Regions from separate parts of the Streptomyces sp. NBC_00252 genome, predicted to be linked through region 3. Evidence: riboswitches for the same ligand, from Rfam matches in the RefSeq annotation. Region 3 holds a riboswitch; each other region holds the start of a gene.
The links. Region 3 has a riboswitch for cyclic di-AMP ahead of OHT77_RS37985 (C40 family peptidase). Riboswitches for the same ligand answer to the same signal wherever they lie in the genome.
Positions count from the first base shown of each region.

Region 1: another riboswitch for cyclic di-AMP. It lies ahead of OHT77_RS26285 (transglycosylase SLT domain-containing protein); the one in region 3 lies ahead of OHT77_RS37985 (C40 family peptidase).
Region 2: another riboswitch for cyclic di-AMP. It lies ahead of OHT77_RS07445 (LysM peptidoglycan-binding domain-containing M23 family metallopeptidase); the one in region 3 lies ahead of OHT77_RS37985 (C40 family peptidase).

Region 1 covers NZ_CP108087.1:5,952,039-5,962,466, reverse strand. The annotation lists gene OHT77_RS26295 (peptide MFS transporter) at 1-950, shown strand, start outside; gene OHT77_RS26290 (CocE/NonD family hydrolase) at 968-2,962, shown strand; cyclic di-AMP (ydaO/yuaA leader) riboswitch at 3,226-3,397, shown strand; gene OHT77_RS26285 (transglycosylase SLT domain-containing protein) at 3,401-3,880, shown strand; gene OHT77_RS26280 (HAD family hydrolase) at 3,945-4,751, opposite strand; gene OHT77_RS26275 (LacI family DNA-binding transcriptional regulator) at 4,858-5,886, opposite strand; gene OHT77_RS26270 (carbohydrate ABC transporter permease) at 5,959-6,840, opposite strand; gene OHT77_RS26265 (carbohydrate ABC transporter permease) at 6,837-7,826, opposite strand; gene OHT77_RS26260 (ABC transporter substrate-binding protein) at 7,823-9,157, opposite strand; gene OHT77_RS26255 (beta-galactosidase) at 9,357-10,428, shown strand, end outside.
Region 2 covers NZ_CP108087.1:1,700,511-1,710,938, reverse strand. The annotation lists gene OHT77_RS07465 (helix-turn-helix domain-containing protein) at 1-239, shown strand, start outside; gene OHT77_RS07460 (DUF6126 family protein) at 236-361, shown strand; gene OHT77_RS07455 (tyrosine-protein phosphatase) at 407-1,204, opposite strand; gene OHT77_RS07450 (alpha-galactosidase) at 1,375-3,447, shown strand; cyclic di-AMP (ydaO/yuaA leader) riboswitch at 3,750-3,912, shown strand; gene OHT77_RS07445 (LysM peptidoglycan-binding domain-containing M23 family metallopeptidase) at 3,917-4,828, shown strand; gene OHT77_RS07440 (SGNH/GDSL hydrolase family protein) at 5,074-5,859, shown strand; gene OHT77_RS07435 (TetR/AcrR family transcriptional regulator) at 5,961-6,575, opposite strand; gene OHT77_RS07430 (Glu/Leu/Phe/Val dehydrogenase dimerization domain-containing protein) at 6,620-7,798, opposite strand; gene OHT77_RS07425 (MBL fold metallo-hydrolase) at 8,054-9,256, shown strand; gene OHT77_RS07420 (ATP-binding protein) at 9,720-10,428, shown strand, end outside.
Region 3 covers NZ_CP108087.1:8,557,787-8,568,214, reverse strand. The annotation lists gene OHT77_RS37995 (ATP-dependent Clp protease proteolytic subunit) at 1-456, shown strand, start outside; gene OHT77_RS37990 (hypothetical protein) at 464-772, shown strand; cyclic di-AMP (ydaO/yuaA leader) riboswitch at 1,112-1,291, shown strand; gene OHT77_RS37985 (C40 family peptidase) at 1,295-1,768, shown strand; gene OHT77_RS37980 (ATP-binding protein) at 1,854-2,312, opposite strand; gene OHT77_RS37975 (helix-turn-helix domain-containing protein) at 2,525-3,394, shown strand; gene OHT77_RS37970 (DUF397 domain-containing protein) at 3,404-3,628, shown strand; gene OHT77_RS37965 (8-amino-7-oxononanoate synthase) at 3,670-4,797, opposite strand; gene bioB (biotin synthase BioB) at 4,945-6,159, shown strand; gene OHT77_RS37955 (adenosylmethionine--8-amino-7-oxononanoate transaminase) at 6,152-7,444, shown strand; gene bioD (dethiobiotin synthase) at 7,446-8,195, shown strand; gene OHT77_RS37945 (helix-turn-helix transcriptional regulator) at 8,192-10,428, opposite strand, start outside.

The sequences.
Region 1 (10,428 bases), 2.6 Mb from region 3:
ACAAGGGCTGGCACTGGGGCTTCTCCGCCGCCGCGGTCGGCATGACCTTCGGACTGATCCAGTACGTCGCCGGCCGCCGTCACCTGGCCGGCCGCAGGAACACCGCCGAGTTCGCGCTCGCCCCGGACGCCATGCGCCGCGCGGTCCGGCTGATCGTCGTGGGGATCCTGGTCGCCGCCGTGCTGGCGACCGGACTGGCCTTGGCCGGCTGGCTCACGATGGGCCGCTTCGTCGACCTCCTCACCGTCATCTCCGTCATCGCGCCGGTCGTGTACTTCGCGGTGATGTTCATGAGCCCCCGGGTGAGCCCCGAGGAGCGCGGCCGGCTGCGCCCGTACATCGTGCTGTTCCTGGCCTCCACGGTCTTCAACTTCATCCTGTTCCAGGCGTATTCGACGATGATGCTGCTGGCCGCCTCGAACGCCGAGACCACCATCCTCGGCTTCGACTTCCCCGCCAGCTGGTACGCAAGCGCGCTCGGCGCCTTCGAGGTCGGGCTCGCACCCGTGGTCGCCGCGCTCTGGGTCCGCATGGGCCGCAGCCAGCCGCACGCCTCCAACAAGATCGCGATCGGCGTCGTGCTCGGCGGCCTGTCCTTCCTGCTGATGGTCCTGCCGACCAGCGGGCACACCGGCGACGCCTACCGCATGTCGGCCTGGTGGATCGTCGGCTCCTACTTCCTGCTCGGCCTCGGCGACATCCTCCTGGAGACCTCCGGCATGTCCGCCACCACCAAGCTCGCCCCGGCCGCCTTCTCCAGCCAGACCATGTCCCTCTGGTTCCTGTCCCTCGCCCTCGCCAACGGCATCCAGGCCCAGACCGTGAAGCTCTACGACGACGTCTCCAAACCGGCCTACTTCGGCGTCAACGGCGCGATCGCGGTGGCCGCTGGCCTCGCCGTGATGGCCGCCGCGCCCTGGCTGCGCCGCACCATGCACCCGGTCCACTGAACCTGCGGGGTCCCCTCATGCGCATCCGTACGTCCTTCCCCCACGAGACGACCCACGAGGACATCCGCATCCCCCTCGCGGACGGAACCCGGCTCTACGCGCGCGTGTGGCGCCCGGTGACGGACGAACCCGTCCCCGCGCTCCTGGAGTACCTCCCGTACCGCCTGACCGACTGGACCGCGCCCCGCGACGCGCAGCGCCACCCCTGGTACGCGGGCCACGGCTACGCCTCCGTCCGCGTCGACGTGCGCGGGCACGGCAACAGCGAGGGCCTGCCCGGCGACGAGTACGACGCGCAGGAACTCGCCGACGGCGTCGAGGTCGTCAACTGGCTCGCCGCGCAGCCCTGGTGCACCGGCAAGGTCGGCATGTTCGGCATCTCCTGGGGCGGCTTCAACTCCCTCCAGATCGCCGCCCTGGCCCCCGAGCCGCTGAAGGCGATCGTCACCGTCTGCTCCACGGACGACCGCTACGACAACGACGTGCACTACATGGGCGGTTCGGCCCTCGCCGTCGACCTGCACGCCTGGGCGGCCACCATGCTCGCCTTCGTCGCCCGCCCGCCGGACCCCGAGTACGCGGGCCTCGTCTGGCGCGACATGTGGCTGGGCCGCCTGGCGGAGATCGACCCGTTCATCCACACCTGGCTCGCCCACCAACTCCGCGACGACTACTGGAAGCACGGCAGCGTCTGCGAGGACTACGGCGCGATCGACGCGGCCGTCCTCGCGGTCGGCGGCTGGCACGACCCGTACCGCGACACGGTCATCCGGCTCGTCGAACACCTCCCGCCGGACCGCGTACGCGGCCTCATCGGCCCCTGGTCGCACCAGTACCCGGACCGCGGCCTCCCGCCCGGCCCCGCGATCGGCTTCCTCCAGGAGACCCTCCGCTGGTGGGACCACTGGTTGAAGGACAAGGACACCGGCGTCCTGACCGACCCCCTCCTCCGGGCCTACGTCAGCGACTCGCATCCCCCGGCCACGGTCTACGACACCCTCCCGGGCCGCTGGGTCGGCGAGCCCGCGTGGCCCTCGCCGCACGTGAAGACGACGACGTACGGCCTCCGGGGCGCCCCCGTGGTCGTCCGCTCCCCCATGCACACCGGGGTGGACGCGGGCCGGTTCTTCCCCTTCGGGAACGACGCCGACCTGCCGCCGGACCAGCGGGACGAGGACGCGCGGTCGGCGTGCTTCGAGTTCGAGGTGCCGGCCGAGACGTGGGTGCTGGGGCGACCGAGGGTACGGCTGCGGCTGACCTGCGAGGTGCCGCGCGGGCAGGTGATCGCCCGGCTCTGCGACGTCGCCCCCGACGGCTCCTCGACCCTGGTCACCCGGGGCGTGCTCAACCTGTCGGCGCGGCACGGGCGGGACCGGGCGGTGCCGTGGACGCCGGGGACCACCGAGGACGTCACCTTCGAGCTGAACGGCATCGGGCACGCGTTCCCGCCCGGGCACCGCATCCGGCTCGCGGTGTCGTCGGCGTACTGGCCGTGGATCTGGCCGCAGCCGGAGTCCGCGGCGGGCTTCACCCTGGACCCCGAGGGCAGCGCGCTCGAACTCCCGGTGCGGGAGCAGGAGTTGACGGACGACATCCACTTCGACGAACCCGAGGAGGCCGAGCCGCTCGGGGTCAACTACCCGGCCACGCTGGACGAACCGCGGCCCGAGCGACTGATCGTGCGGGATGTGGCGAAGGGCGAGTGGCGGCTCGAGGTCGACCCCCGGTACGGCGGCACGCGGGTGTATCCCGACGGGCTGGAGTTCACCGAGGACGCGCTGGAGACGTACACGATCGACGAGTCCGATCCGCTGTCCGCGCGCACCCTCTCGGAATGGTCGATCCGGCTGCACCGGCCGGAGCTCGGCTGGGACACGAGCGTGCGGACCCGGTCGGAGATCACCTGCGACGAAACGGACTTTCTTACCTCAAATGAGGTCATCTGCACCGAGGGTGGAGAAGTGATCTTCCATCGCACCTGGGAGAAAAGGATTCCGAGAACTGCCAGTTGAGGTTGAATGCCCGATTTGCCGTTCTTAATCCTCTCGTGAGTTGGGTCACGCGTTTCTGTGCGCGACCTGTGTCCCGGTCTGCCCGCGTTTCCCCTTGCGGCGATTGACAGTTGACCCTTGGCTCCTGCAAAGGATCAAGCGCCCCATACGCCTCAGACCAAGGTCAATAGGGGTTAGGTGTGATTCCGCCACTTGTTCCGGACATGTGCTCTCGCATAGTTTCCCGGCCTGTCGAGCGGAACGCCGAATCCTGCCGCCGCCCGGCATCCCAGTCACGAACTTCTCGCACGGCAGGAGCGGGGGAACCAGGTAAGTCGCCGGACCGGTCATCGCGACCGGGACGGCTAGGGGTTAAGTCACGTCCGCAAGGGCGCGGCCGGGCACCTCCCAGCCCGAACCCGACAGCTCACCTCGCAGGCGACGGAGAGGAACCTCGTCATGCCTGCAACCGCTCAGTCCCGCCGTGCCCGCCTCGTCCGCCGTGCCGTCATCGCCGGCACCGGTGCGGCGATCCTGGCCCTGCCCGTCGTCGGTGCGACCACCGCGTCCGCGGCCACCACGTCGACCACCGCCGCCTCCACCACGCTCGCCGGGTACCCCAACACCCTTGACGGGTGGATCCGGGAGTCGCTCGCGATCATGGCGCAGAAGGGGATTCCGGGTACGTACAACGGGATCTACCGGAACGTGATCCGTGAGTCGTCCGGCAACCAGTACGCGATCAACAACTGGGACTCCAACGCGGCGGCCGGTACGCCGTCGAAGGGGCTGCTCCAGGTGATCGACCCGACGTTCAACGCGTATCACGTGGCCGGGACTTCGTTCGACCCGTACGACCCGGTCGCGAACATCACCGCTGCCTGCAACTACGCGGCGGCCGTGTACGGGTCCATCGACAACGTGTACGGCGCTTACTAGAAAACAGCCGCAAAGAGAAACAGCCCCGCGCCCCTGAATGTGCCCCTGCGGGGCCATTCAGGGCTCAGCCGAGCAGTCTCTCCAGCACCACCGCGATGCCGTCGTCCTCGTTCGAGGACGTCACCTCGTCCGCCACCGCCTTGAGTTCGGGGTGGGCGTTGGCCATCGCCACCCCGTGCGCCGCCCAGTCGAACATCGGGATGTCGTTCGGCATGTCGCCGAAGGCGATGGTGTCGGAGGGGGTCAGGCCCAAGTGGCGGGCGGCCAGGGCCAGTCCCGTCGCCTTGGTGATGCCGAGTGGCTGGAGTTCGACGGTGCCGGGGCCCGACATGGTGACCGAGGCCAGCGAACCGACCACCGAGCGGGCCGTGGCCGCCAACTCGTCGTCCGCCAGGTCCGGGTGACGGAGCAACACCTTGCTGATGGGCTCGCACCAGAGGTCGTCCCGCCGGCCCACCCGCACCGAGGGAAGCGTGGGGTGCGGCATCAGGTAGCCGGGCTCGATGAGCGTGAGGCCGTCGACACCGTCCTGGTCGACCGCCGCGTACACCTGGCCCACTTCCGCCTCGATCTTCCCGAGCGCCGTCTCCGCCAACTCCCGGTCCAGGGTGACCGACCAGAGCAGACGGTCCGCGCCGGCGTCGTACAACTGCGCGCCCTGTCCGCACACCGCGAGCCCCTTGGAGCCGAGGTCGTCCAGCAGGGGCCGCACCCTCGGCGCGGGCCTGCCGGTGACGACGAGATGCCGGGCACCGGCCGCCGCCACCCGCGCGAGCACGGCGAGGGACCGGTCGGAGAGCGTGTCGTCACCGCGCAGCAGCGTCCCGTCCAGGTCGGTGGCGATCAGTGCATATGCGAGGGGTGCGGCCATGATCAGAGAATACGGATGGAAAGCCCCCCCGACTCGACACGAACCGGACGGCTCCTGCCTTCACATGCGTTGACCCGAGTTCCGGTTGGTTTGACAATTACGGCCGTTATGCCGACTCCCGTACCACCAGTTCCGTAGGCAGAATCACGCCGGCCGTGTCCTCGCCGGCGATCTGAGCCAGGAGCATGCGGACCATTTCGGCGCTGATGCGGTCGTAGGGCTGGCGCATGGTGGTGAGGGCCGGGGTGATGGAGGTGGCCGCGGCCGAGTCGTCGAAGCCTCCGACAGCGATGTCATCCGGGACCGAACGGCCCGATTTCTGGAGGGTGTTGACCACTCCGAGGGCCATCAGGTCCGAGGCCACGAAGACCGCGTCTATGTCCGGGGCCTGGGCGAGGAGGCGCCGTGCCGCTTCCTCGCCGCCCGTGCGGCGGTAGTCGCCCTCGACCACGAGGGTCGGGTCGTGCGGGAGGCCTGCCTCGGTGAGGACGTCCCTGTAACCCGCCAGGCGGTCGGGGCCGCCGGGGGCGTCCAGTGGGCCGGTGACCATGGCGATGCGACGGCGGCCTCGGGCGATGAGGTGGCGGACCATTTCCTGGGCGCCGTCGCGGTCGGCCGCTGCCACGTAGCTGTACTTGGAGGCCGTGCCGAGGGGTTTGCCGCAGGCCACCAACGGGATGCCCGCGGACCGGAGTTCGGCCGCCACCGGGTCGCCGCTGTGGTTGGAGACGAGGAGGACGCCGTCGACGTGGCCCGAGGTGATGTACCGCGTGAGGCGGCGGCGGTCGTCCTTCGACGACGCCAGCATCAGGAGCAGCGGGATGTCGTGGCGAGCCAGGTGTTCGGTGCAACCCCGCAGCAGGACATTGAAGTTGGGGTCCTCGAAGAACTTCTCCTGCGGCTCGGTGAGGAGGAACGCCACCGAGTCCGAGCGGCCGGTGCTCAGGGAGCGGGCGTGCCGGTTGACGACGTAGCCCGTCTTCCTGATCGCCGTCTCCACCGCGGTGCGGGCGGCCGGTGAGACGTAGTGGCCGCCGTTCAGGAACCGGGAGACCGTGCCCCGGGAGACCCCTGCCTCCCGGGCCACGTCGTGGATGGTGGGCGGCTTGCGGCGGCCGTTCGGACTGGTGGTCATGGTCCTCGTTCTGCCCGTTCGGGTGCGGTGGGGGGAGATACGGCTCAGCGCTGACACCTCGGGACGCACACCTCAGGCCTTGACCGATCCGCTCAGCAGGTCCAGGGACCAGAAGCGCTGGATCACCAGGAACAGCGCGATCAGGGGGAGGATCGCGAGGAAGCAGCCCATGATGACCAGGGTGTAGAGGGCGGGTTGGGAGGCGCCCTGGTTGAGCAGGGTGTAAAGGCCCAGCGTGAGCGGGAACTTGGTGTCGTCGGCGAGCATCACGTACGGCAGCAGGAAGTTGTTCCAGATGCCGACGAACTGGAAGAGGAACACCGTGATGAGCCCGGGCATCATCATCGGCACCGCAATCCGCGAGAAGATCCGCCACTCGCTCGCGCCGTCCATGCGGGCTGCCTCGAGGAGTTCGCTGGGGACGGACGCGGCCGCGTAGATGCGGACGAGGTAGACGCCGTAGGGGGAGAGGATCGACGGGAGGAGCATCGACCAGTACGAGTCGGCCAGGCCGAGCTTCGACAGGAGCAGGTACTGCGGGACGGTCAGCACGATGCTGGGGACGAGGACGCCTGCCAGCATCAGCTTGAAGACGAACTCCCGTCCCCTGAACGCGAATCGGCCGAGCGCGTAGCCGCCGGCGGCCGAGACCGCGGCGGAGAGGAGGGCGCCGCCGCCCGCGTAGAAGAGGGAGTTGACCATCCACTGCCAGTAGATGCCGTCGCGGTACGAGCTGAGCTGTTTGAGGTTGTCGAGGAAGCCGGTGCCGGGGGCGAAGGTGAACGTGGAGAAGAGTTCGCCGCGGCCCTTGCTGGCGGCGATGACGACCCAGATCACGGGGATCAGGCAGTACAGCGAGCCGAGGATCAGCACGAGGGTGGGCACCCACGCGGTGCGCTTCCGCCGGAGGAGGCCCGGGCGGGCGTCGGTGGCGGTGAGGGTGAGGGGGGTCATGCCCGGTCCTCCCGGGTGTAGCGGTCGGAGACACGCAGCAGGGTGAAGGAGAGCGCGAAGGTCGCCAGGGCCAGCACCACGGCGGTGGCGGAGGCGCCGTAGATGTCCGACCTGAGGAAGGCGGCGTCGTAGATGGCCATCAGCGGACTCCAGGAGCTGGAGAGGCCGTTGGTCAGCGGCTTGAGGGCCATGGGCTCGGTGAAGACCTGGAGCGTGGCGATGACCGAGAAGAAGAACGTGAGCACGAGGGACGGCATCACGATCGGGATCTTGATCCGCAGGGCGATCTTCAGGTCGGAGGCGCCGTCGATGCGGGCGGCCTCGTAGATCTCCTGGGGGATCGAGCGCAGCGCGGTGTAGATGACGATCATGTTGAAGCCGGTGCCGCCCCAGACCGCGATGTTCGCGAAGGAGAGGTACAGGTTGCCGCCGTCGAACAGGTCGGGCTGCGGGAGGCCGAACTCGCGGAGCAGGTAGTAGAAGGGGCTGACCGTCGGGAGGTAGAGGAAGCCCCACATCAGGGCGGCGATGATGCCGGGGACGGCGTACGGCAGGAAGATCGCGAGGCGGGCGAACTTGGCGCTGCGGGCCTGCGGGGTGTCCAGCATCAGCGCGAAGACCAGGGCGAGACCGAGCATGGTGGGGATGACGATCAGGCCGTAGCCGAAGGCACGCAGGACGCTGTGGCCGAACTCGGAGTCCTCGAGGACGGCGGTGTAGTTGCCGAGGCCGTTCCAGACCTGCCGGCGGGCGCCCTTGCCGAGGCCGATGCCCTTGACCTGGACCTTGTGGAGGCTGAGCCACACCGCGTAGCCGATGGGGACGACGGTGAAGGCGGCGAACAGGAGCACGGCCGGTACGAGGAACCAGTACGGCGCGCTGCGGCCACGACGGCGGACGCGCTGGGGGCGGACGGGTGTGGCGGTGCCGTCCGCCAAGGGCCCGGCCGACAGCCGGTCGGAGCCCTTGAGCGGCGTGCTGGTCATGCCTCGGTCACCTTGAAGCCCTGCTTCTTCATGTCACTGAAGGTCTTCGCCTGCATGGTGGCGAGCGCGGTGTCGAACTGCGCGGCCTTCTTCGCCTTGGTGGCGGTGCCGAACGCGTCGCTGAAGGTGTCGTAGGCGACCTGGACGTTCGGGCCCCAGGCGGACGCGGCCGTGGTGGCGGCGATCTTGGCGGCCGTGTCGTAGAAGTCGGTCTGGTTCGGGAAGAACTCGGGGGTGGTGAGCACCGAGCCGGACTGGCCCTTGGTGGCCGCCGGGTAGATGCCGGCCTCCTTGACCAGGGCGGCGAGCGCCTCGGGGTCGGTGTTCAGCCAGTGCGCGAACTTGGTCGCGGCCTCGGCGTGCTGGGAGTCGGTGGAGACGCCGGTGGAGGAGCCGCCCCAGCTGCCGGTGACGTCCTCGCCCGCGCTCCACTGCGGCAGCGGGGCCATGCGCCACTTGCCCTTGGTGTCGGGGGCCGAGCTGACCAGGACTCCGGGCGCCCACACCGCGGAGACCCAGCCGAGGTGGGTGCCCTTGTTCAGCGCGTTGTTCCAAGCCGGCGTGTACATCGGCTGGTTGTCGATCGCGCCTTCCTGGACGAGGCCGCCCCAGAAGTCGGTGACCTTCTTCGTGGCCGCGTCGTCGATGCCGACGGTCCACTTGCCGCCGCTCTCCACGGTCCACCACTTGGCACCGGCCTGCTGCGCCAACCCGGCGAACAATCCGGGGTCGTTGGAGGAGAACGTCGTCAAGTAGGCGTTCGGCAGGGCCTTCTTGGCGGCGCGGGCGGTCTTCGCGAAGTCGTCCCAGGTCGCCGGGACGGTCAGATTGTGCTGCTTGAACAGGTCCTCGCGGTAGAAGAACATCAGCGGCCCGGAGTCCTGCGGTATCGCGTACACCGCGTCGGTGCCGAGCGTGACCATCGCCCAAAGTCCCTCGGCGAACTCGGACTTGGCGGACTTCGCGTACTTCGAGATGTCCGCGAGCACGTCGTTGGAGACCAGCGTGGGCAGCGACTGGTACTCGACCTGGATGAGGTCGGGGGCGTTGCCCGCCTTCTTCGCGGTGATCAGCTTGGAGACGATGTCCTTGCCGGCGGCCTGCTTGGAGACGGTGACCGTGATGTCCGGGTTCTTCTTGTTCCAGATCGCGGCGACCTTGTCCATGTTCGGCGCCCAGGACCAGTAGGTCAGCTTGACGGGCCCGCTGCTCTTGCCGGAGTCGTCGTCGGAACCGCCGCAGGCGGCGAGGGTGCCCGTGAGGCCTACGGCTGCCGCCCCGGCAAGGATGCTGCGCCTGCTGAACTGGTGGCGGTGGATCGACATCTTCATCTCCCCTGACTGAGTGCGAGCCGGTCACCGGCTCTGTGACCGTGCACAGTAGAGAATTGTTTCGGACCCTTGTCAATGGATGAACCCTGGGGTTACCTACTTGTTGCTGACGGATGGACGCCGCAACCATTCATGTGCACGATCACAGAATCAGCAGCTTTTCAGTCGTCTCAGTCGCCGATTCCCCGGGAGTGAACCCATGCCGTCCCCCGCCCCGCACGACCGTCTGCCGCTCGCCTTCGGTGGTGACTACAACCCCGAGCAGTGGCCGCAGGAGGTCTGGGAGGAGGACGTACGGCTGATGCGGGAGGCCGGTGTCACGGCCGTCTCCCTCGGCGTCTTCTCCTGGGCCCGACTGGAGCCGCGCCCCGGCGTGTACGACTGGGCGTGGCTGGACACGGTGATGGGCCTGCTGCACGAATCCGGGATCTCCGTGAACCTCGGCACGCCCACCGTCGTACCGCCGGCGTGGTTCTACCGCGCACACCCCGACGCGCTGCCCGTGACCCGCGAGGGCGTGCGCCTCGCCTTCGGCTCGCGGGGCGCGATCTGCCACTCCAACCCCGCTTACCGGGCGGCGGCGGCCACGATCACGACGGCGCTGGCCGAGCGCTACGGCGACCACCCGGCGGTGGTGCTGTGGCACGTCCACAACGAGTACGGCGCCCCGGTGCTCGCCTGCTACTGCGATGTGTGCGCGGCGGCCTTCCGGGACTGGCTGCGCGAGCGCCACGACACCCTCGACGCCCTCAACCACGCCTGGGGAACGGCCTTTTGGGGCCAGCAGTACGGCGACTGGGAGGAGATCACCCCGCCGCGCGCGACGCCGTCCGTATGCAATCCCACCCAGCAGCTGGACTACCGCCGCTTCGCCGACGCGCAGGCCCGCGCCAACTTCACCGCCGAGCGGGACATCCTGCACCGCCTCTCCCCCGGCGTCCCCGTCACCACCAACTTCATGGTCGCGCCGAGCCAGGGCCAGGGCGTCGACTACTGGGCCTGGGCGAAGGAGGTCGACCTCGTCACCAACGACCACTACCTGATGACCGACGGCCGCCGTACGCACGTGAACCTGGCGCTGGCCGCCGATCTGACGCGCTCGGTGGCGGGCGGCGGCCCGTGGCTGCTGCTGGAGCACGCCACGTCCGGGGTCAACTGGCAGCCGTACAACCCCGCGAAGCGTCCCGGTGAGATGGCGCGCAACTCGCTCGGGCATGTGGCACGCGGTTCCGAGGGGGCGATGTTCTTCCAGTGGCGGCAGTCGCAGTCGG
Region 2 (10,428 bases), 6.9 Mb from region 3:
TCGTGCGCGTGCACCCCGGCGAGGAGTGGCTCTACGTCCTCACCGGCCGACTGCGGCTGCGGCTCGGCGACACCGCGCACATCCTCGCGCCGGGCGACAGCGCCCACTTCGACTCGCTGACCCCGCACCGCCTCGCCGCCGCCGACGAGGACGGCGTCGAGGTCCTGTTCGTCCACACCCTGCTGCAGAGCCCCACGGCCACCCTGTGCCTGGGCCCGATCACCGGAGAGACGTCATGAGCGGCAACAACATCGAGGACAAGTTCCCGCGCGCCCTGTGGATCCGGCTCATCATCTACATCGCCGTCGGCCACCTCTTCGCGGCCTTCATCTACCTGCTGTTCTCCGTGGGCGCCAAGTAGCCCGCGACGGCGGCCTGTTGAGCCGGGCCGGTAGCCTCGGCCGGTTCAGTCGAGCAGGCGCTCGCGCAGCCGCTCCCGGATCTCCGGGGTGATCCCGAGCCCCTGTTCCAGGTAGGCGTCCACGCTGCCCCAGGTCTCCTCGACGGTCTCGAAGGCCGCCGTCAGATATTCGGCGCGGGCGTCGAAGAGGGGGCTGAGGAGCTCCATCACCTCGGGGGAGTAGGCCGAGGCGGAGGAACTGCTGCGGCGCACCTTGTAGCGACGGTGCTTCGCGTTCGACTCCAGGTAGTCGGTCACGATCGCCTCGCGCTCCACGCCGAGGGCGAGCAGCGTCACGGCTATCGACAGACCCGCGCGGTCCTTGCCCGCCGCGCAGTGCATCAGCGCGGGGACGCTGTCGTCCGCGAGGGAGCGCAGCACCTGGGAGTGCTCGGCGGTGCGCTCCTTGATGATCGTCCGGTACGACGCGACCATGCGGGCGGCGCCCTTGCCGTCGCCGAGGATCTCGCGCAGCTGCTCCATCTCGCCGTCGCGGACCATCTTCCAGAACTCGGAGCCGTCCGCCGGGTCGCTCAGCGGCAGATTCACATTGCGCACACCCGGCAGCTCGACGTCGGGACCCTCCAGCTTCTGGTCCGACGCGTTACGGAAGTCGAAGATCGTGTGCAGGCCCAGCGAGCCGAGGAACGCGGCGTCCTCGTCGGTCGCGTGCGCGAGGTGGCCGCTGCGGAACAGCACCCCGTGCCGCACCCGGCGTCCGTCCACCGTCGGAAGTCCGCCCACGTCCCGGAAATTGCGCACTCCGGACAACTCCGGCTCGGTCGACGGAATCTGCTGCGTCACGAGGACTCCTCCCACTCGGCCCGACGACGCGGCTCACCGGCGGGCACGTTCTCGACGATACGACATGGGTTCCCCAGGCAATGAGTTGTCCACAGGCGTTGCCTCGCAGGCCCCGTGCCGTTGATGATGTTGGTGCTTGAGCGGACTTGTTCGAATCTGTGAGGGGCTTGATGTTGGAGATCGCCGAGAACGGCCGTACGTGGGTGCTGTCGGGCCCGACGAGCAGCTATGCCGTCCATCTCACCGAGCAGGACGAGCTGCTCCACCTGCACTGGGGCCCCGCGATCGCACTCGCCGACGCCGAGGAACTGGCGGCCCGGCCGCTGCCCGGCGCCTCCTCCTTCGAGTCGCGGCTCGACGGCCGCGAGGAGTACCCCGTCGAGGGTGGCCCCCGCTTCGCCCGCCCCGCCCTCTCCGTGCGCACGCCCGAGCGCCGCGGCACGGAATGGACCTTCGAGCGGTACGACACCGAGGGCGACGAGCTGCGGCTGCGCTTCCGGGACGGCGGCCTTGCGATCACGCTGCACTACCGGACGCGCGGTGACGTCGTAGAGCGCTGGACGACCCTCGGCAACGACGGGGCCGCGCCCCTGGAGCTGCTGCGTGCGGACTCCGCGACCTGGACGCTGCCCGAGCGCGAGGGCTGGCGGCTGTCCCAGCTGCACGGCCGGTGGGCCGCCGAGTCCCGGCTGGTGCGCTCCGACCTCACCTACGGTGAGAAGGTCATCGGCAGCCGCCGCGGCCACACCGGACACCAGCACCTCCCCTGGGTCGCCCTCGACACCGACGCGACCGAGGAGCGCGGCGAGGTGTACGGCTGCGCCCTCGGCTGGTCGGGGTCCTGGCGGCTCGCCGTGGCCCAACTCCCGGACGCGCGCGTGCAGATCACCGGCGGCGCCGGGTACGACGACTCCGGGCTGCTGCTCCTGGCGCCGGGGGAGTCCTTCACGACCCCGGTCTTCGCCGGCCTGTGGAGCGACACCGGCCACGGCGGCGCGAGCCGCACCTGGCACACGTACCAGCGGACGTACGTCATCCCGGACGCGGACCAGGACCGGCCGGTGCTCTACAACTCCTGGGAGGCCACCCAGTTCGACATCTCCGAGGACCAGCAGGAGGTGCTCGCGCGGCGGGCGGCGGCGGTCGGGGTCGAGCTGTTCGTGGTGGACGACGGCTGGTTCGGCGCCCGCACCAGCGACCGCGCCGGGCTCGGCGACTGGACGCCCAACCCGGACCGCTTCCCGGCAGGGCTCAAGCCCCTCGCCGACCGTGTGCACGCCCTGGGCATGCGGTTCGGCATCTGGGTCGAGCCCGAGATGGTCAACGCGGACAGCGACCTGTACCGCGCGCACCCCGACTGGGTGCAGTACCAGGAAGGACGGAAGCGGACGGAGTTCCGCAACCAGCTCGTCCTGAACCTCGCCCGCGAGGACGTCCAGGAGTACCTGTGGGAGCAGCTCGACGGGCTCCTCTCCAGCGCCCCGATCGACTACGTGAAGTGGGACTTCAACCGCTGCTTCACCGACGCGGGCTGGCCGGGCGAGGCCTACCCGCAGCGCCTCTGGGTGGATCATGTGCGCGCCCTGTACGGCCTGTTGGACCGGTTGCGGGAGGCCCACCCGGGCGTCGCCTTCGAGTCCTGCTCGGGCGGCGGCGGCCGGATCGACCTCGGCATCATGAGCCGCACGGACCAGGTGTGGACCTCGGACAACACCGACCCGCTGGACCGGCTCGCCATCCAGTACGGCTTCAGCCAGATCCACCCCGCGCGCGTGATGGCCGCCTGGGTCACCGACAGCCCCAACACCCAGCTCAACGGCCGGGTCAGCAGCCTGCGCTTCCGGTTCGTGAGCGCCATGGCCGGTGTGCTCGGCGTGGGCGGCGACCTCTCGGAGTGGACCGAGGAGGAGCTCGCCGAGGCCCGCCGCTGGGTGGACCTCTACAAGGAGATCCGGCCCCTCGTGCAGCACGGCGACCTGTACCGCCTGCGCCCGCCGACCGGTGGACTCAGCGCCGTGCAGTACGTCCGCGGCGACGAGACCGTCGTCCTCGCCCTCCTCCAGGCGCAGCACTACGGCGAGCCCCTCCCGGCGCTCAGGCTGCGCGGACTCGACCCGACAGTGTCGTACGAATGCCTCGAAACGGGCGAAGTGCACCGAGGGGCCGTGCTGTTGCACCACGGACTGCCGACCGGGCTGCGCGGTGACCTGGATGCGATGGTTCTCCGGCTGCGTCGCATCTGATCCTTCTGTCCCAATTGCAGCCTTCGTCCAACTCGCTCTGGAATAAAGGAACCTGAGAGTCGCGTACGTGAGCAGCGTCATATTCGTGACCGTGCGTCGTTCGTCATGTTCACGTAATTGACGTGCTTTTACAGGGGAATTGAAGGGCAGGGTCCTGGGGGAATTCACGGAGGGTGACTGTGAATTCCCACAAGGGATCACAAGAAACGCAAATCCGTGGAACCTCCTGCTTGTCCCTTTGCGTCTTCCTCGCTTACGTTCGCCACCAATCCGGACGGACGCCCAGTCCTGCCGCCGACCGGACTTCGCATCCACTCACCCGTATGCGGCAGGAGCGGGGGACCCACAGGTACGACGCCTGTTCCGGTCTCCGGAACGGGCTTGGGGTCAAGACGCGCCCAGTGCGCGGCCGGGCATCTCCAGCCCGAACCCGACAGCTCACCTCGCAGGCGCCGGAGAGGAATTCGTCATGCCCGCGAAGGGTAAACACCGCCGCCCGAAGCCCCAGCGCTTCACCCGCTCGATAGCCGTCGCCGGAACCGGCGGCGCGGCACTCGCCCTTCCGCTCATGGGAGCCACCGGCGCCCATGCCGCGACCACGACTTCCGCTCCGGAAAAGGCGGTTCAGTCCGTTCCGGTGGTCGAGAAGACGGCGACCGAGAAGTCCACCGCCGCCAAGTCGGCGCGCGTCACCACGTATTCGGTGAAGTCGGACGACTATCTCTCGAAGATCGCCGAGGAGCAGGACGTCACCGGCGGCTGGAAGAAGATCTATCAGGACAACCGCGAGGCCATCGGCGGCAACCCGTCGCTGATCCACCCGGGCCTGAAGCTCTCCCTCGGTGAGAAGGCCACGACGAGGGGGACGGACACGACCAAGTCGTCGACGTCGTCCGGCACTTCGTCCTCGTTCTCCTCTTCTTCCAAGAAGTCGTCGGCCACGCAGAGCGCCGACACCACCAGCACCTCCACCGGCTACGGCCTTCCCGTGACCGGCGGCACCATCGGCACCGGCTACCGCGTCGCCGGCAGCATGTGGTCCAGCGGCTACCACACGGGCGTCGACTTCGTCGTCCCGACCGGCACCACCATCAAGGCGGTCGCCGCGGGCACGGTCGTCTCGGCGGCCTACGACGGCGCCTACGGCAACGAGGTCGTCATCCGGCACGCGGACGGCGAGTACTCGCAGTACGCCCACATGTCGCAGCTCTCCGTCTCGGCCGGCCAGACCGTCACCGAGGGCCAGCAGCTCGGCCTCTCCGGCGCGACCGGCAATGTGACCGGCCCGCACCTGCACTTCGAGATCCGGACCACGCCGTACTACGGCTCGGACGTCGACCCGGTCGCCTATCTCCGCTCGCACGGGGTCACCGTCGGCTGACCCCAGGCCCCGACGCCACCCCCCCCACAGCACCGAAGGCCGGACCCCGATCCCCGGGTCCGGCCTTCGGCGTATGGCAGTTTCGCCGTCAACGTACCTGGTCAGAGAGTTATTCCGACTTTGGACAACCCTTTACAAGTGGCTTATCTCACCGTCCGTCAACCCCTTATTACGATCGCGTAGGTCACAGGCGAGGGTGAATTATGGTTGCCGTGGCTAACGATTCGAAGAGTGACAGCAGATCAGTGATCGGGTCGTACGTGGCGCTGGGGGACAGCTTCACCGAAGGCGTCGGCGACCCTGGGCCCGACGGCGCGATGGTCGGCTGGGCCGACCGGTTCGCGGTACTGCTCGCGGATCGCCGGCCCGAAGGCGACTTCGCGTACGCCAACCTCGCCGTGCGCGGAAAGCTGCTCGACCAGATCGTGGCCGACCAGCTCACCCGGGCCAAGGAGCTCGGCCCCGACCTGGTCTCCTTCAGCGCGGGCGGCAACGACATCATCCGCCCCGGCACCGACCCCGACGAGGTCGCCGAGCGTTTCGAGCGCGCGGTGGCCGACCTCACCGGCGCCGTCGGCACCGTCATGGTGACGACCGGCTTCGACACCCGCGGCGTGCCCGTGCTCAAGCACCTGCGCGGCAAGATCGCCACCTACAACGGACATGTGCGGGCCATCGCCGACCGCTACGGCTGCCCGGTGCTCGACCTCTGGTCCCTGAAGACCATCCAGGACCGGCGGGCCTGGGACGGCGACCGGCTGCACCTCTCTCCCGAGGGGCACACGCGCGTGGCGCTCCGCGCCGGACAGGTCCTCGGCGTCGAGGTCCCGGCCGACCCGGAGCAGCCCTGGCCCCCGCTGCCGCCGCGCGGCCCGCTCGACATCCGGCGCGACGATGTCCACTGGGCGCGCGAGTACCTGGTGCCGTGGATCGGACGCCGGCTGCGCGGCGAGTCCTCCGGCGACCACGTGGAGGCGAAGGGCGCACTGTCACCCGACGCCATCAAGATGCGGATCGGGGCGGTGGCCTGAGGAGGGGCGAGGGGATACGGCGGTCGCTCCTGGTGCGCTGCGTGCCACGGGCGCCGTCGTCACGGTCCGCGAAGTGAACCGAGTCGCTACGGAGAGGCCGATCAGGGCGTCGTCAACGCGGCCCGGTCGAGCCCCAGTTCACGGGCGAGCGCCTCGTCGACCCACTCCAGGGCGCGCGCCCGGGACACCGTTCCCGCGTACGCCGTCATCTGTACGGCGAGGCCGTCGAGGAGGGCCGTGAGGCGCAGGGCCGCGCCGCCCGGGTCCGGGCAGTGGAACTCGCCCGCGGTCACCCCCTCGGCGACGACCTCCGCGAGGGCCTGCTTCCACTGCCGGTCGAGATCGCGCGTGACGTCCAGGAGAGCGGGTTCGCGCAGCGCCGCCGCCCAGCCCTCTATCCACAGCCGCCAGCCCTTGGCCGGCCCGGTCGGCGCGTACCAGCGCACCGCGGCCCGCAGCCGGCGCAGCGCGGTCGTACGGCGGCCGAGCAGCTTGCGCAGATGCGCGAGGTCGTCCTCGGCGGCGAAGGCGAACGCGGCGGCGACCAGTTTCTCCTTGGTCGAGAAGTGATAGAGCACCAGCGCGTTGCTCACCCCGAGCGCCGAGGCCACGTCGGCGATCCTGACCGCCGCCACGCCCCGCGCCTCGATCTGCTCCACGGCGGCGCGCAGCAACTCCGCCCGCCGCTCCGCCACGCTCAACCGCACTCTCGCCACGCCGTCACCCTAATCCGTTGCCCATAGGGGTGTTGCCCCGTACGTCACCGGTACCAGCCGAACCGTTCCGCGATGACCGGCAGCCGGTCCGCGACGATCGCGTGCGCGGCGGCGCGCGGAGTGGTGCCGTCGGTCTCCGCGCGGGCCAGCATCAGGTCGATCAGGGCACGCATCGACCGCCTGGTGTGGGCGAACGCCTCGCCCGCGTCCGCGCCGATGTCGCCGAACAGGGTCCACCACCACCAGGCGTTCGTCCCGGAGTTCACGACCACGTCCGGCAGAACGACGACCCCGCGCGCGGAGAGCAGTTCCTCCGCCTCCGGGAGGACCGGCATGTTCGCGGCCTCGACGATCCAACGGGCCGTGATTCCTTGCTGGTTGGTGGTGTCGATCGCGTACGACACCGCCGCCGGGACCAGCACCTCCGCCTCGACCGACAGCCAGTCCTCACCGGGCAGTTCGAGGTCGCCCGGGCGCAGCACGGAACGGTCCACGGTGCCGTACGCGTCCCGGGCCGAGAGCAGCGCGTCGATGTCCAGGCCGCCCGGGTTCACGATCGTGCCCTTGATGTCGGCGACGGCGACGAGCGTCAGCCCCGCGCGCGTGAGGAACCGCGCCGTGGCCCCGCCCATCGTGCCCAGGCCCTGCACGGCGACCCGTGTCCCCGTGTACGGCACGCCCGCCCGGTCCAGCGCCGCGAGCACCGACTCGGCGACCCCGCAGCCCCCGACCAGCTCGTCCAGACCGATGCCGTCCACCTCGACCGCGAAGGCGTCCGCGAGCCGCCGCCGTGCCTCCGTCTCGTCGTCGAGCAGCGGATACACGGCCTGGATCGACGACACGAGCCCCGCCTCCGCGGCGGCCCGCTCGACCAGGTCCTGGGTGAGCCCGAGATCCTCACCCGTCGTCCAGAAGCTCTCGATGTACGGCCGCATGGCACGCAGATAGCGGACGAGGATGCCGTACGACTCCGGGTCCTGCGGGTCGCAGTCGATGCCGCCCTTGGCGCCGCCCAACGGGACGTAGCGGCCCTCCGGGTCGTAGTGCAGCGCCTCTTTCATGGTCATGCCCCGGGCGAGTCCGGTCACCTCGGCGAGGGTGCAGCCCGGCCGCATCCGCAGGCCGCCGCTGGACACCCCGCGCACCAGCCGGTCGACGACCAGGAAGCCCTGGCGGCCGGTGACGTGGTCGGTCCAGGTGAGCGACATCAAGGGGGCGGTCATACGGGCTCCTCGGGGCACCGGCCGGCAGGACGCGTACCGAAGCGGTCGACCGGACAGCGGGTACTGAACGGCGAGTCAGTATCGGAAGCGGCGTCGGGTCCTGTCAACGCGGGACCGGGTCCCGGCCCGGCGCGTCGTCCCCGGCATGGAACTTTGGGCTTTCTTTGGAAAGCGGGCTCCGAGATGCCGATGCGACGGCGTTGTCACAGGGGTCGACCATAATGGAAAGCCTGACCGACTCCACCTGGAGGAACCGTGACCGGAATCCGTACCCTCAGCTCCGGGCTCCGCGCGCTGCAGCCCGAGGCCTTCGGCGCGGACCCGAGCGGCGAGCGCCTGGCGCGCATCCGTAGATCCCCGCATTTCAAGGACGGGGTCTTCCAGAACCCCGGCGGCAATACGAGCGTCCGCCCGTCCGGCGGCGCGATGCGCGGGATGGGCAAGTCCTACCTCGACAAGCAGGAGCGTGCCCGCCGCGCCCCCACCGGCACCCTGCCCGTGCACGCCACCACCCTCGCCGACCTGGCCAGGCCCGCCGCGACCGGCCTGCGGCTGACCTGGATGGGCCACTCCAGCGTGCTCGCGGAGATCGACGGCCACCGAGTCCTCTTCGACCCGGTCTGGGGCGACCGCTGCTCCCCGTTCCCGTTCGCGGGACCCAAGCGGCTGCACCCGGTGCCCCTGCCGCTGGCCGCGCTCGGCCCGGTCGACGTCGTCGTCATCTCGCACGACCACTACGACCACCTGGACATGCCCACGATCAAGGCGCTGGCCGACACGGACACCCTGTTCGCCGTTCCGCTGGGCGTCGGCGCGCACCTGGAGCACTGGGGCGTGTCCCCCGACCGGCTGCGCGAGCTGGACTGGCACGAGGAGACCAAGGTCGGCGGCCTCACCCTGACCGCGACCCCGGCCCGCCACTTCTGCGGGCGCGGCCTGCGCAACACCCAGCACACCCTCTGGGCCTCCTGGGTGGTCGCCGGTGACGAGCACCGGATCTACCACAGCGGTGACACCGGCTACTTCGACGGCTTCAAGGAGATCGGCGCCGCGCACGGCCCGTTCGACGCCACGATGATCCAGATCGGCGCGTACAGCGAGTTCTGGCCCGACATCCACATGACCCCGGAGGAGGGCCTGCGCGCCCACCTCGACCTCCAGGGCGGGCAGCCGCACGGCGTGCTGCTGCCGATCCACTGGGGCACGTTCAACCTGGCGCTGCACCCGTGGGCCGAGCCCGGCGAGTGGACCGCGGACGCGGGGGAGTCGGCGGGCCAGGCCGTGGCCACACCGAGGCCCGGCGAGCCGTTCGAGCCGGGCGGCACCCTGACGACGGACCCGTGGTGGCGCCCCTTCGGGGGCACGATCGACCGGCACTGGCACACCGCGACCCCGGCCGGGCCGGAAGCGAAGCAGTCGGCGACCCCGGCGGAGCTGGACCTCGCGAGCGAGCGCTGAGCCGAGCCGGGCCGAGCCGGGAAGGCTCGATCTGCCATCACGTTCCGTGACGTTCAGGGGTGTGGCTGAGGGGGATCGAGCCCCCGGGAAACGCCCCCGTGATCCGGTCGCGGGTGGGTGGGACACGAACGTCAGGGGCCGGTGGGTAGCGCTACCCACCGGCCCCTGACGTTTTTTCATGACCGCTTCCGATCAGGCGCGATCGGTTCTTTGTCCTTCTTCGGCGTGCCGTCGAGGGGGTTATCGGTCTGTCGTACGAAGCCTCATACCAGAGCGGGACGGTCCCCGGAGGAGTTTGTCAACTGCCCATCGCACCTGATGCGTTGGCGACTACTGTGAGTGTCCGTCGGGCGACGCGGGGCCGAATTCTTCGGCTCTCTCGACCGGCACGCCGATGGCGTATGCCCGAATCGCGCACCCCGCGCGAGCAAACCGGCCCGACGCACCAAGTACGAGGACGCCGATGTCTCAACTCCGTGCACCGGCCGCACGCGCAGACCGCCGTGAGGGCGGCCGGCACGGGCGACCGGCCGCCCGCCCCGTGCCCGCACTGCCCGATACGCACATACGCCCCCAACTCCTGCGCCTCGCCGTGCTGCCGCCCGTGGCGGTCGCGCTGAGCGCCAGCGCGGCCGTGCTGTTCACCGTCCGCTCCACCGGAGCGCGGACCAGCCTCACCCTCTGGGGCGTCCTCGCCGGAGCCACGTCGGTGACGTTCGCCGGCATCCTGATCGCCGCCGTGGCGGCGGGCCGCGCCGCGAGTTCCGTCAGCGACCGCATCGGCGCCCTGCGCCGCAGCAGCGCGCGCGGCGAGGCCGACCTGCGCGACCTGGTCGAGGCGCTCCGCCGGGGCGAGGGCCCGCCGCAGCGCACACCGCGCAGCAGGCCCCCCGGGGACGCCGACGACTTCGACCTCCTCGCCGCCGACCTGGCACACGCGCACGACGGCGCCGTCACCGCCGTCGTCGCGGCCGCCCAGCTCTCCAGCCAGGCGGGCAGCGAACAGAAGGTCGAGGTCTTCGTCAACCTCGCCCGGCGCCTGCAGTCCCTGGTGCACCGGGAGATCTCGATCCTCGACGAGCTGGAGAACGAGATCGAGGACCCCGACCTGCTCAAGGGCCTCTTCCACGTCGACCACCTCGCCACCCGCATCCGCCGCCACGCGGAGAACC
Region 3 (10,428 bases):
GCGCCCGACCGGGACATCTCGCTGTACATCAACTCGCCCGGCGGATCGTTCACCGCGATGTCCGCGATCTACGACACCTTGCGGTTCGTCAGCTGTGACGTGGAGACGGTCTGCCTGGGGCAGGCCGGCTCGTCCGCTGCGGTGCTGCTGGCGGCGGGCACGCCGGGCAAGCGGTCGGCGCTGGCGGGTGCGCGAGTGGTGATCCACCAGCCCTCGCTGCCGGAGCCGATCCAGGGTCAGGCGAGTGATCTCGCCATCCAGGCCGAGGAGTTGGCGCGCACCCGGTCCCAACTCGAGTCCCTGCTCGCCCTGCACACGGGCCGGACGGTGGAGCAGGTGAGCGCGGACATCGAGCGCGACCGCATCCTGGATGCCCAACAGGCCCTGGAATACGGGCTGGTGGACCGGATCGTGACGACCCGCAAGACCTCGCTCGCCGAGCCGGGCGGGGAGTGAGCCGACGATGCTGCCGCCGGAACTGCCGCCGTTGCCCGCACTGACGCGCGCCGAGGGCGAGTTGATCGACCGTTATCTGGATGTGGCCGACCTGCTGGGCCGTATCAACCCGGCGCACGACGGTGACACGTACCGTGGTCTGAGGGCCGCTCAGGCGCTCGTGGCGAAGGCCGCCGAGCTGCGGGACGCGCTGGCGCTGATGCACCAGCGGGGCGAGACCGAGCTGCACGCCCCCACCCTGGCGCGTGCGCTGCGCGTGCTGGACGGGGAGCGCCGCACGGCGCGGGTCACCATCCCCGCGCCCTCCGACAGTTGAGGGACCGGGAGCCGTCCCGGGCGGAGGCGAAACGAGCCGAACGGCGTACCCCCGATCGGCGTAGTCGTTCCTCCGTCCGCGAGGCGTCCCGGGTTGCGCAACACGCGTAGTCCGGAGGGCTCCTGAGGTGTTCCGGTGCTGGTCCGAGGGGTGCACCCGCGTCGACACCCGCTCGAACACGGGGGTGTCCACCCGAACGGGTGAGTGGTGAGTAACCCCACAAATCCCCGGTTCCGTTGGGATTTTCGGACATGCATAGGTGAAGATCCCTGTCTGACGACAAGACCCCGCCGCAGCGGCGGGGCGATCCGGGCGGACGCCGAGTCCTGCCGCCACCCGGATGACAGGTCGACAGGATTGCATCGGCAGGAGTGGAGGACCCAAGCACGACGGGTCGCCGGGACGGTCACGCCATGACCGGGTCGAGCAGCCCTTGGGGTGAAGCCGCGTCAGCGGCCGGGCAACTTCGCCAGCCCGAATCCGACAGGTCATCCTTCACAGGCGGCTGACGAAGGGTTGCGCATGACTGCGCTCAATCGTGTCCCGTCGCTGATGGTCAGGGCCGGTACGGCCTCGGCCTTCGCCATCGCCGCCGTGGGCGGCTCCGTCGTGATACCGGGCGTCGCATCCGACGCCGCGGCCGCGACACCCGCGACGAAGGCACTCCAGGTCGCGGCGTCCAAGAAGGGCGCTCCGTACAGGTACGGGGCCACCGGACCGGGCCGCTTCGACTGCTCCGGGCTCACGTTGTACTCGTACAAGAAGGCGGGCAAGAAGCTGCCTCGTACGGCTGCCCAGCAGTACAACAAGACCCACCACATCTCGGCCAAGAGCCGCAAGGCCGGGGATCTCGTGTTCTTCCACTCGGGCTCCAGCGTCTACCACGTCGGCATCTACGCCGGGAAGGGAAAGATCTGGCACGCCCCGAAGACCGGGGACGTGGTGCGGCTGCAGAAGATCTGGACCAAGAGCGTCTGGTACGGCCGGGTCAGCTGACCCGCGCTGAATCTCCCGAGGGGGTGGCGGCCACCTGACGGGCCGCCACCCCCTCGGGTGTCCGGAGGCCCTTCAGGAAGCCGTTCTACGGCTCCTGCTGGCCCGCGGCGGTCACCGGCCGGGCCGGGACGGTCCAGGGCACCTCGACGGAGACGGTCTTGCCGCCCTCGCGGGTGGGCCGGACCCTGAGTTTGCCGCCGCACTCCGCGGTCAGCCAGCGGATGATCACCATGCCCCGGCCGTTGTCCTGCTGGACGGCGGCCGGCAGGCGTTTGGGGAAGCGGGGGTGGCTGTCGGTGACCCCGATGCGCAGGTGTTCGTCACGCTCCAGCTCGATGTCCACCGTGAAGGTGGGTGACTGGCCGAAGGTGTGCTGTACGGCGTTGGTGGCGAGTTCCGACACGATGAGACGGATGGTGTCGGCGGCCTCCGTGTCCGCCGGGAGGCCCCATTCGACCAGGGTTCCGACGACATAGGTGCGGGCGGCGGACACCGAGGCCGGATCGCTCGGCAGAGTGACGGATGCTTCCAGATGGTCTGCCATGGCGCGGTCGTCCCTTTCCCGCGGGACCGGTGTCCGTCACGGCGCGGATGGTTCGAGTACGGTCCCGGACTGGTGCTTCTTCGCCAGACTGCCATTAGCTCGGCGGTAACGGTGCCGATCCACCAAGATATGCATATATCTGTCGCTCGAAGCGGTGAACTCTGCGACCTCAGACCGTATTTGGGCGGCTCGGAAGGAGTAAGGAGAAACCCATGCAGTACGGTCCCGCGGTGCGCCGCCGGAAACTGGGCGCCGAACTCCGCGCGTTGCGTGCGGAGGCGGGGCTCACCAGCGGAGAGGCGGCCCGGCTCGTGGGCTGGCACCAGTCGAAGGTGAGCCGGATCGAGACCGGGGCGAGTGGCGTGAAACCACCTGACGTCCGGTTACTTCTGGACGCCTATCAGGTCGGTGACCCACAACTTCGGGACATGCTCCTGGTGCTCGCGGGCTCCGACGACGTCGGCGGCCGGCACCACTGGTGGCACGCCTATCGCGGTGTACTCCCGCCCGCCTACCGGGACTTCATCAGTCTGGAGTCACAGGCCAGCACGCTCCGCACCCTGGAGACCTCGGTGGTCCCCGGTCTGCTGCAGACGCCGGAGTACGCACGGGCGGTGACCCGGGCGGCCGTGGGAGGCCCCGACAACGACGGGCCCGAGCGGCTCGACGCGCTGGTGCAGGTGCGGATGGCCAGGCAGGACGTGCTGCGCGCCGATCCGCCGCTGGCGCTGAGCGTGGTCCTCGACGAGGCGGTGCTGCGCCGCGAGGTGGGCGGTCCCGGTGTGATGGCCCGTCAGCTGGACCGGCTGGTGGAGGCGGCACGGCTGCCCCAAGTCCGGCTCCAGGTACTGCCGTTCGCCGCTGGGGCGCACATCGGCATCACCGGGCCTTTCGTTATTTTCTCCTTTCCGAGCACTTCTGATCTGGACGTGGTTGTTCTCGACCACTTGACGAGTAGCCTCTACCTCGAACGGAAAGAAGACCTAGAGGCCTACAGCGAGGCCTTCAGCACCCTTCAGTTCCACGCCCTTTCGCCCGAGGATTCGTCGGATTACATCGCCGGGATAGGTGACGGCGCGTAAGGAGGCACCATGTCTGCACTGCCTCGGAACGTACCTTCCAGTTCTGAACTGTCCGGTGTGCGGTGGCTGCGCAGCAGCTACAGCACGGGAGCGAACAACTGCGTCGAGGCGGCTCGTCCGCGCTCAGGCCCCCGCGCGGGGCTGCTCGCCGTACGCGACTCGAAGGACCCGCAAGGACCCGCCCTGCTGTTCTCCCCCGAGAGCTGGACGGGGTTCCTCACCGCGTTCCACTGATCTGTCCGCCCGTCAGCGACGCACGGCCGTGTCACGCCGACTCATGGTCGCGTCTCGCCGATCACACGTACAGCGCGTTCGATCTCGGCCCCGGAGAGGTCCGCTCGGGCGGTCAGCCTGAGCCGTGAGATGCCGTCGGGCACGGAAGGAGGACGGAAGCAGCCCACGGCCAGCCCTGCCGTACGGCAGTCGGCCGCCCACTGCACGGCCGCCTCCGGGGACGGCGCACGCACCGAGACCACGGCGGCGTCCGGACGTACCGCTTCCAGACCCGCCGCGGTCAGCCGCGTGTGCAGATCACCCGCCACGGCGCGCGCCCGGGCAGCCCGCTCGGGCTCGCGCCGCAGCAGGGTGAGCGCCGCGAGTGCCGCACCGGCCGCGGCGGGCGCGAGCCCTGTGTCGAAGATGAACGTCCGCGCCGCGTTGACCAGATGGTCGATGACCCGCGCCGGCCCGAGCACGGCACCGCCCTGGCTCCCCAGCGACTTGGACAGCGTGACCGTCACGACCACGTCCTCGTCGCCCGCGAGCCCCGCCGCGTACGGCGCCCCGCGCCCGCCGTCGCCCAGTACCCCGAGCCCGTGCGCGTCGTCGAGCAGCAGCCCCGCGCCGAACTCCCGGCACACCTCGGCGAACGCGCCCACCGGTGCCGCGTCGCCGTCCACGGAGAACACCGAGTCGGACACGACGACGGCCTGCCCGTCGTGCGTCCGCAGCGCCTTGCACACCCCGTCCGGATCGGCGTGGCCTACGACCTGGGTGGCGCCCCGCGCCAGCCGGCAGCCGTCGATGAGGGAGGCGTGGTTGCCCGCGTCGGAGACGATCAGCGAGCCGTGCGGCGCGAGCGTGGTGACCGCGGCGAGGTTGGCCGCGTAGCCGGAGGAGAAGACGAGGGCTGCCTCGAAGCCGGTGAACTCGGCCAGTTCTCGCTCCAGTTGAGCATGCAGTTCGGTCGTCCCGGTGACGAGCCGCGACCCGGTCGACCCGCCTCCCCAGGTCCGCGCCGCGTCGGCGGCCCCCTCGACGACCTCGGGGTGATGGGCCAGGCCCAGGTAGTCGTTGCTCGCGAGATCGAGGAGCGGTGAGTCGGCGGGACGGGGCCGCAGGGTCCGTACGAGCCCGGCGCGGCGGCGCTGCTCCGCCTGCTCGTCGATCCAGCCGAACGCCATGGTTCCTCCGGGGCTTTTGTAGGCAGTGCACAGACACTAATCGGACGACCGGCCGCCCATGGTGTGGTGATACCCACACCCCCAGCTCCATGTCTTGTGCATTCTCTCCTTGGCCGCGGGCGGTCCCGTAGGACAGGATCGGGCCTCATGGACCTGCTGAACACGCTCGTGGACAAGGGGCTTCGGCGCGAGCTGCCGACCCGCGCGGAAGCTCTCGCCGTCCTCTCCACCTCGGACGACGACCTGCTGGATGTCGTGGCCGCGGCCGGAAAGGTGCGCCGGCACTGGTTCGGCCGACGGGTGAAGCTCAACTATCTCGTCAACCTCAAGTCCGGCCTGTGCCCCGAGGACTGCTCGTACTGCTCGCAGCGGCTCGGCTCGAAGGCCGACATCCTGAAGTACACCTGGCTGAAACCCGACGACGCCTCGAAGGCGGCGGCGGCCGGTGTGGCGGGTGGCGCCAAGCGGGTCTGCCTGGTGGCCTCCGGCCGGGGTCCGACCGACCGGGACGTGGACCGGGTCGCGGGCACCATCAAGGCGATCAAGGACCAGAACGAGGGCGTCGAGGTGTGCGCCTGTCTCGGTCTGCTCTCCGACGGCCAGGCCGACCGGCTGCGCGAGGCCGGCGCGGACGCCTACAACCACAACCTCAACACGTCCGAGTCGACGTACGGGGACATCACCACCACCCACACGTACGCCGACCGCGTCGACACCGTGCAGAAGGCGCACGCGGCGGGCCTGTCCGCCTGCTCCGGCCTCATCGCCGGCATGGGCGAGACGGACGAGGACCTGGTCGACGTCGTCTTCTCCCTCCGCGACCTGGACCCCGACTCGGTGCCGGTGAACTTCCTGATCCCGATGGAGGGCACCCCGCTCGAGGCCGACTGGCACCTCACCCCGCAGCGCTGTCTGCGCATCCTCGCGATGGTCCGCTTCGTCTGCCCGGACGTCGAGGTCCGCATCGCGGGCGGCCGTGAGGTCCACCTGCGCACGATGCAGCCCCTCGCCCTGAACCTCGCCAACTCGATCTTCCTCGGCGACTACCTCACCAGCGAGGGCCAGGCCGGCCACGCCGACCTGGAGATGATCGCGGACGCGGGCTTCGAGGTGGAGGGCGCGGGCGAGGTGACCCTGCCGCAGCACCGGGCGACGGCGGGCGGCTGCGGGTCTCACGAGGGCGCCGGCTGCGGATCGCACGAAGGTGCCGGCTGCGGCGGGCACGAGGGCGCCGGAGTCTGCGGTTCCGCTCCCGCTGCCGCTGCTGCGGCCGCCCCCGCGCCGCAGGTCGACGAGCTGCGCCGCGACCTGGTCTCCGTACGCCGTCGAGGTGCCGGAACGGACATCGCGCCCAATGCCTGACCCGATCGGCCGTCTGCCCGTCCCGGAGCTGCTGGAGCTGGACCGGCGGCACGTCTGGCATCCCTACGGTCCGATGCCGGGCCGGCAGGAACCGCTCGTCGTGGAGTCGGCGAGCGGGGTGCGGCTCCGACTGGCGGGCGGCGGGGGCGAGTTGGTCGACGGGATGTCGTCCTGGTGGTCGGCGATCCACGGCTACAACCACCCCGTGCTCAACGAAGCCGCGCGCGAGCAGCTCGGCCGGATGAGTCATGTGATGTTCGGCGGGCTCACCCACGAGCCCGCCGTACGGCTGGCGAAGCTCCTTGTCGACATGTCTCCGGACGGCCTGGAGCACGTCTTCCTCGCCGACTCGGGTTCCGTGTCGGTCGAGGTCGCGGTGAAGATGTGCCTGCAGTACTGGCGCTCGCTCGGCCGCCCGGCCAAGCAGCGCCTGCTGACCTGGCGCGGCGGCTACCACGGCGACACCTGGCAGCCGATGTCGGTGTGCGACCCCGAGGGCGGGATGCACGAGCTGTGGTCGGGGGTGCTCCCGAGCCAGGTGTTCGCGGACGCGCCACCGGCCGAGTACGAGGAGTCGTACGCCGACCATGTGCGCGAGCTGATCGGGCGGCACGCGCACGAACTGGCCGCCGTGATCGTGGAGCCGGTGGTGCAGGGCGCGGGCGGGATGCGGTTCCACTCCCCCGCGTATCTGCGGGTGCTGCGCGAGGCGTGCGACGCGCATGACGTGCTGCTGGTGTTCGACGAGATCGCGACGGGTTTCGGCCGCACGGGCGCGCTGTTCGCGGCGGAGCACGCGGCGGTGACGCCGGACGTGATGTGCGTGGGCAAGGCGCTGACCGGCGGCTACATGACGATGGCGGCGACGCTGTGCACGTCACGCGTGGCCGAGGGCATCTCGCGGGGCGACGTACCGGTCCTGGCCCACGGCCCGACCTTCATGGGCAATCCGCTCGCGGCGGCCGTGGCCTGCGCCTCGCTCGAACTCCTCCTGAACCAGGACTGGTTGGCGGAGGTCAAGCGCATCGAGTCGGGCCTGCGAGAGGGGCTCGAACCGGCGCGGGAGATCCCCGGCGTCCAGGACGTCCGCGTCCTCGGCGCCATCGGCGTGGTCCAGCTCGACCACGCCGTCGACATGGAGGCCGCGACGGACGCGGCCGTCCGCGAGGGCGTGTGGCTGCGGCCGTTCCGCGACCTCGTCTACACGATGCCGCCGTACGTCACGGGCGACGCCGACCTCGCGCGGATCACCCGCGCGGTGTGCGCGGCGGCACGGGAGGGATGACATGCCGGTACTGGTGATCACAGGGACGGGCACGGAGGTCGGCAAGACGATCACCACGGCCGCGGTCGCCGCGGCGGCGCTCGCGTCCGGCCGCACGGTGGCCGTCCTGAAGGCCGCCCAGACGGGTGTACGGCCGGACGAGCGCGGGGACGCCGACGAGGTCGCGCGGCTCGCGGGCGTGGCGACGGCGGCCGAACTCGCCCGGTATCCCGAGCCGTTGGCCCCCGGCACGGCGGCGCGCAGGGCCGGCCTCGCGCCGGTACGCCCGCACGAAATCGCCGAGGCCGCCCAGAAGTTGGCCACCGAGCACGATCTGGTGCTGGTCGAGGGCGCGGGCGGGCTGCTCGTACGGTTCGACGCGGAGGGCGGCACGCTGGCGGACGCGGCGCGGCTGCTGGACGCCCCGGTCCTGGTGGTGGCGTCGGCGGGCCTGGGCACCCTGAACACGACGGAACTGACGGCCCGTGAACTCCGCACCCGGGGGCTCGACCTGCTGGGCGTGGTGATCGGCAGCTGGCCCGACAGACCTGACCTGGCGTCCCGTTGCAATGTGGCGGACCTGCCTGAGGTGTCGGGGGCGCCGCTGCTCGGGGCGCTGCCGGAGGGGGCGGGGACTCTGACCCCGGCCGACTTCCGTGCGGCGGCGCCGAGTTGGCTGGCGCCACTACTCGACGGGACGTGGGATGCGGACGGGTTCGGGGACCGGGAGGCACCGCCGTCCTGGAGCGCCGACCCGACCCCGGCCGTCTAGGAGGCCTCCCCTTCGGCCAGCAGCCGCACCAGTTCGATACGCGAGCGGATGCCCAACCGGCTGAAGACACCGCGCAGATGGTGGTCGATCGTGCGCGGGCTGAGGGCGAGGCGGACGGCGATCTCCCGGTTGGTGGCGCCCTCGGCTGCCATGCGGGCGACCATCAGTTGCTGGGCGGTCAGGCGGGTGGTCGGGGCGAGGTCCCCGGATGCGGGCAGGGCGGTCGCGGCCACCGGTGTGCCCAGGGCGCGGAGTTCGGCGCGGGCCTGGGCGGCGCAGTGCGGGGCGCCGAAGGACTCGAAGGCCTCCAGCGAGGTGTGCAGGCGGTCGCGGGCCTCGGTCCGTCGGCGCAGTCGGCGCAGCGCACCGCCCAACAGCAGCTCGGTGCGGGCCCGTTCGAAGTCACGGGTGCCGCGTGCGTGCAGGTCGAGGGCGATGCGGTAGTGCTCGACGGCTTCGGCGCCGGGTACGAGCAGGGCGCGGCAACGGGCGCTCAGGGCGAGGTCGTCGGGGCTGCGGACGGCGCGTGCCCAGCGGTCGTAGTCGGCGTGCGCGACCCGGGCGATCCGGGTGTCGCCGCTGCGGGCGGCGGCCTCGACGTAGTGCGGGGTGGCCAAGTGCCGTATCGCCCGGTGGCCGTGGCCCGGCCCGAACCCGGCGAGCGCGCGCAGCCGGGCCGCGGCGGCGGCGAACCGGCCGCTGCTCAGGTCGAGATAGGCGAGGGCCCACTGGGCGAGGGCTGCGGGCAGCCCGAGCCCCCGTCCCAGGGCGAACGCGCGGGCGGCGGCGGCCCGTTCGCGGCACACGTCCGCGTCGCCGGTGAGCGCGGCGAACATGGCGAGCGCGGCCTGCAGATGGCAGGCGCCGTTGTCCTGGCCGGTGGCGTGGGCCTGCCACAGGGCGTCCGCCGCGGCCGTCTCGGCGGCCCGTGGACGCCCGGTCCAGAACTCGGCGTACGCCCGGAACTCCATCGCCTGCGCCACGATCACGGTCGTACCCCGCGCCCGCGCCGAGGCCGCCGCGCGCACGGTCGCGGTGGTGGCACGGGTGTGGTCGCCGAGCATCAGCGCGGCGATCCCGGCGTGGATGAGGAGGGTGGGGTCACCCCCGGGCCCGCACCGGCCGGCGGCGGCCTTGAGCAGATCCCGCGCGTCCTCGTACCGCCCCTCGCACGCGGCGGCCAGTCCCCCGAGCGTGCCGTGCGGCACGATCCCCACCCGAGCGGCGACAGCCGCCGCCTCCCGGCACCGTCTCAGGTCCCCGGTGTAGACGGCGGCTTCGGTGGCGCGGGCGAGGAGGTGAACGGCGAGGTCGGGGGCGGGAGTTCGGGGGGTGGCGGTCAGGCGGGGTACCTCTGTCACCGGGGACGTCGGTCTCAAGTCGGCGTCGGATTGCGCCAGTTCACGCCGCATCACCGCCGTCACCAACGCGTCGAACGCCTCCGCCGCGTTCCCCGACCGCAACGCGAACACCCCGTTCAGCGCGTCGCTGTCCGTCGCGGCCGCGAGTCTTCGGGCGCGGTCGCCCTCGCCGGACTGCCAGGCGTCGGCGGCGGCGCGGTTGAGGAGGCGGGCGTGTTCGTGGGGGTCTCGGGTGAGGGTGGCGGCGCGTTCGACGAGGGCGCGGGCGAGGGTGTGTTCGCCGGCGGCGCGTGCGCGGTGGGCGGCTGTGCGGAGTTCCGCGGTGAGCCGGACGCTGGGGCCGAGCGCGCCCGCGCCCCGGTGCCAGGAACGTCGCGGGGTCTCCCCGTCCGCGCGCAACACCCGTGTCAGCAACCGGTGTACGTCCCTACGGTCGGCCGCCGACCCGGTCTCGTACGCGGCGATCCGCGTCCACGCGTCGCGGAACACCACGCCACCGGCCGTCCCTTGAGCGATCCCGGCCGTCTCGGCGGCGTCCAGACACCTGGTGTCGAGCCGCCCGGCGGCGACGGCCCGGAGGAACGCGTGGGTGGCGACCGGGTACTGGTCCGCCGCCGCGAGCAGCAGAAGCAGCCGGGTGTCGTCGGGCAACGCACGGATCTCCCGGCGGCGCCGGGCCAGCAACTCCGGTGCCAGGGAAGCGGGTTCGGTCGGCAGGGGGTCGAGGCCCGCGGTCTGGCGTGGGGTCAGCCGCGGGAGGAGTTCGGCGACGGCGCGCGGATCGCCGTAGACCGCGCGCTGTACTCGGATACGGACCCCTTCGGGGAGCGGGGGGTCGAGGGGCCGCCCTGTGTCGGTGCGGCGCGGTGGCG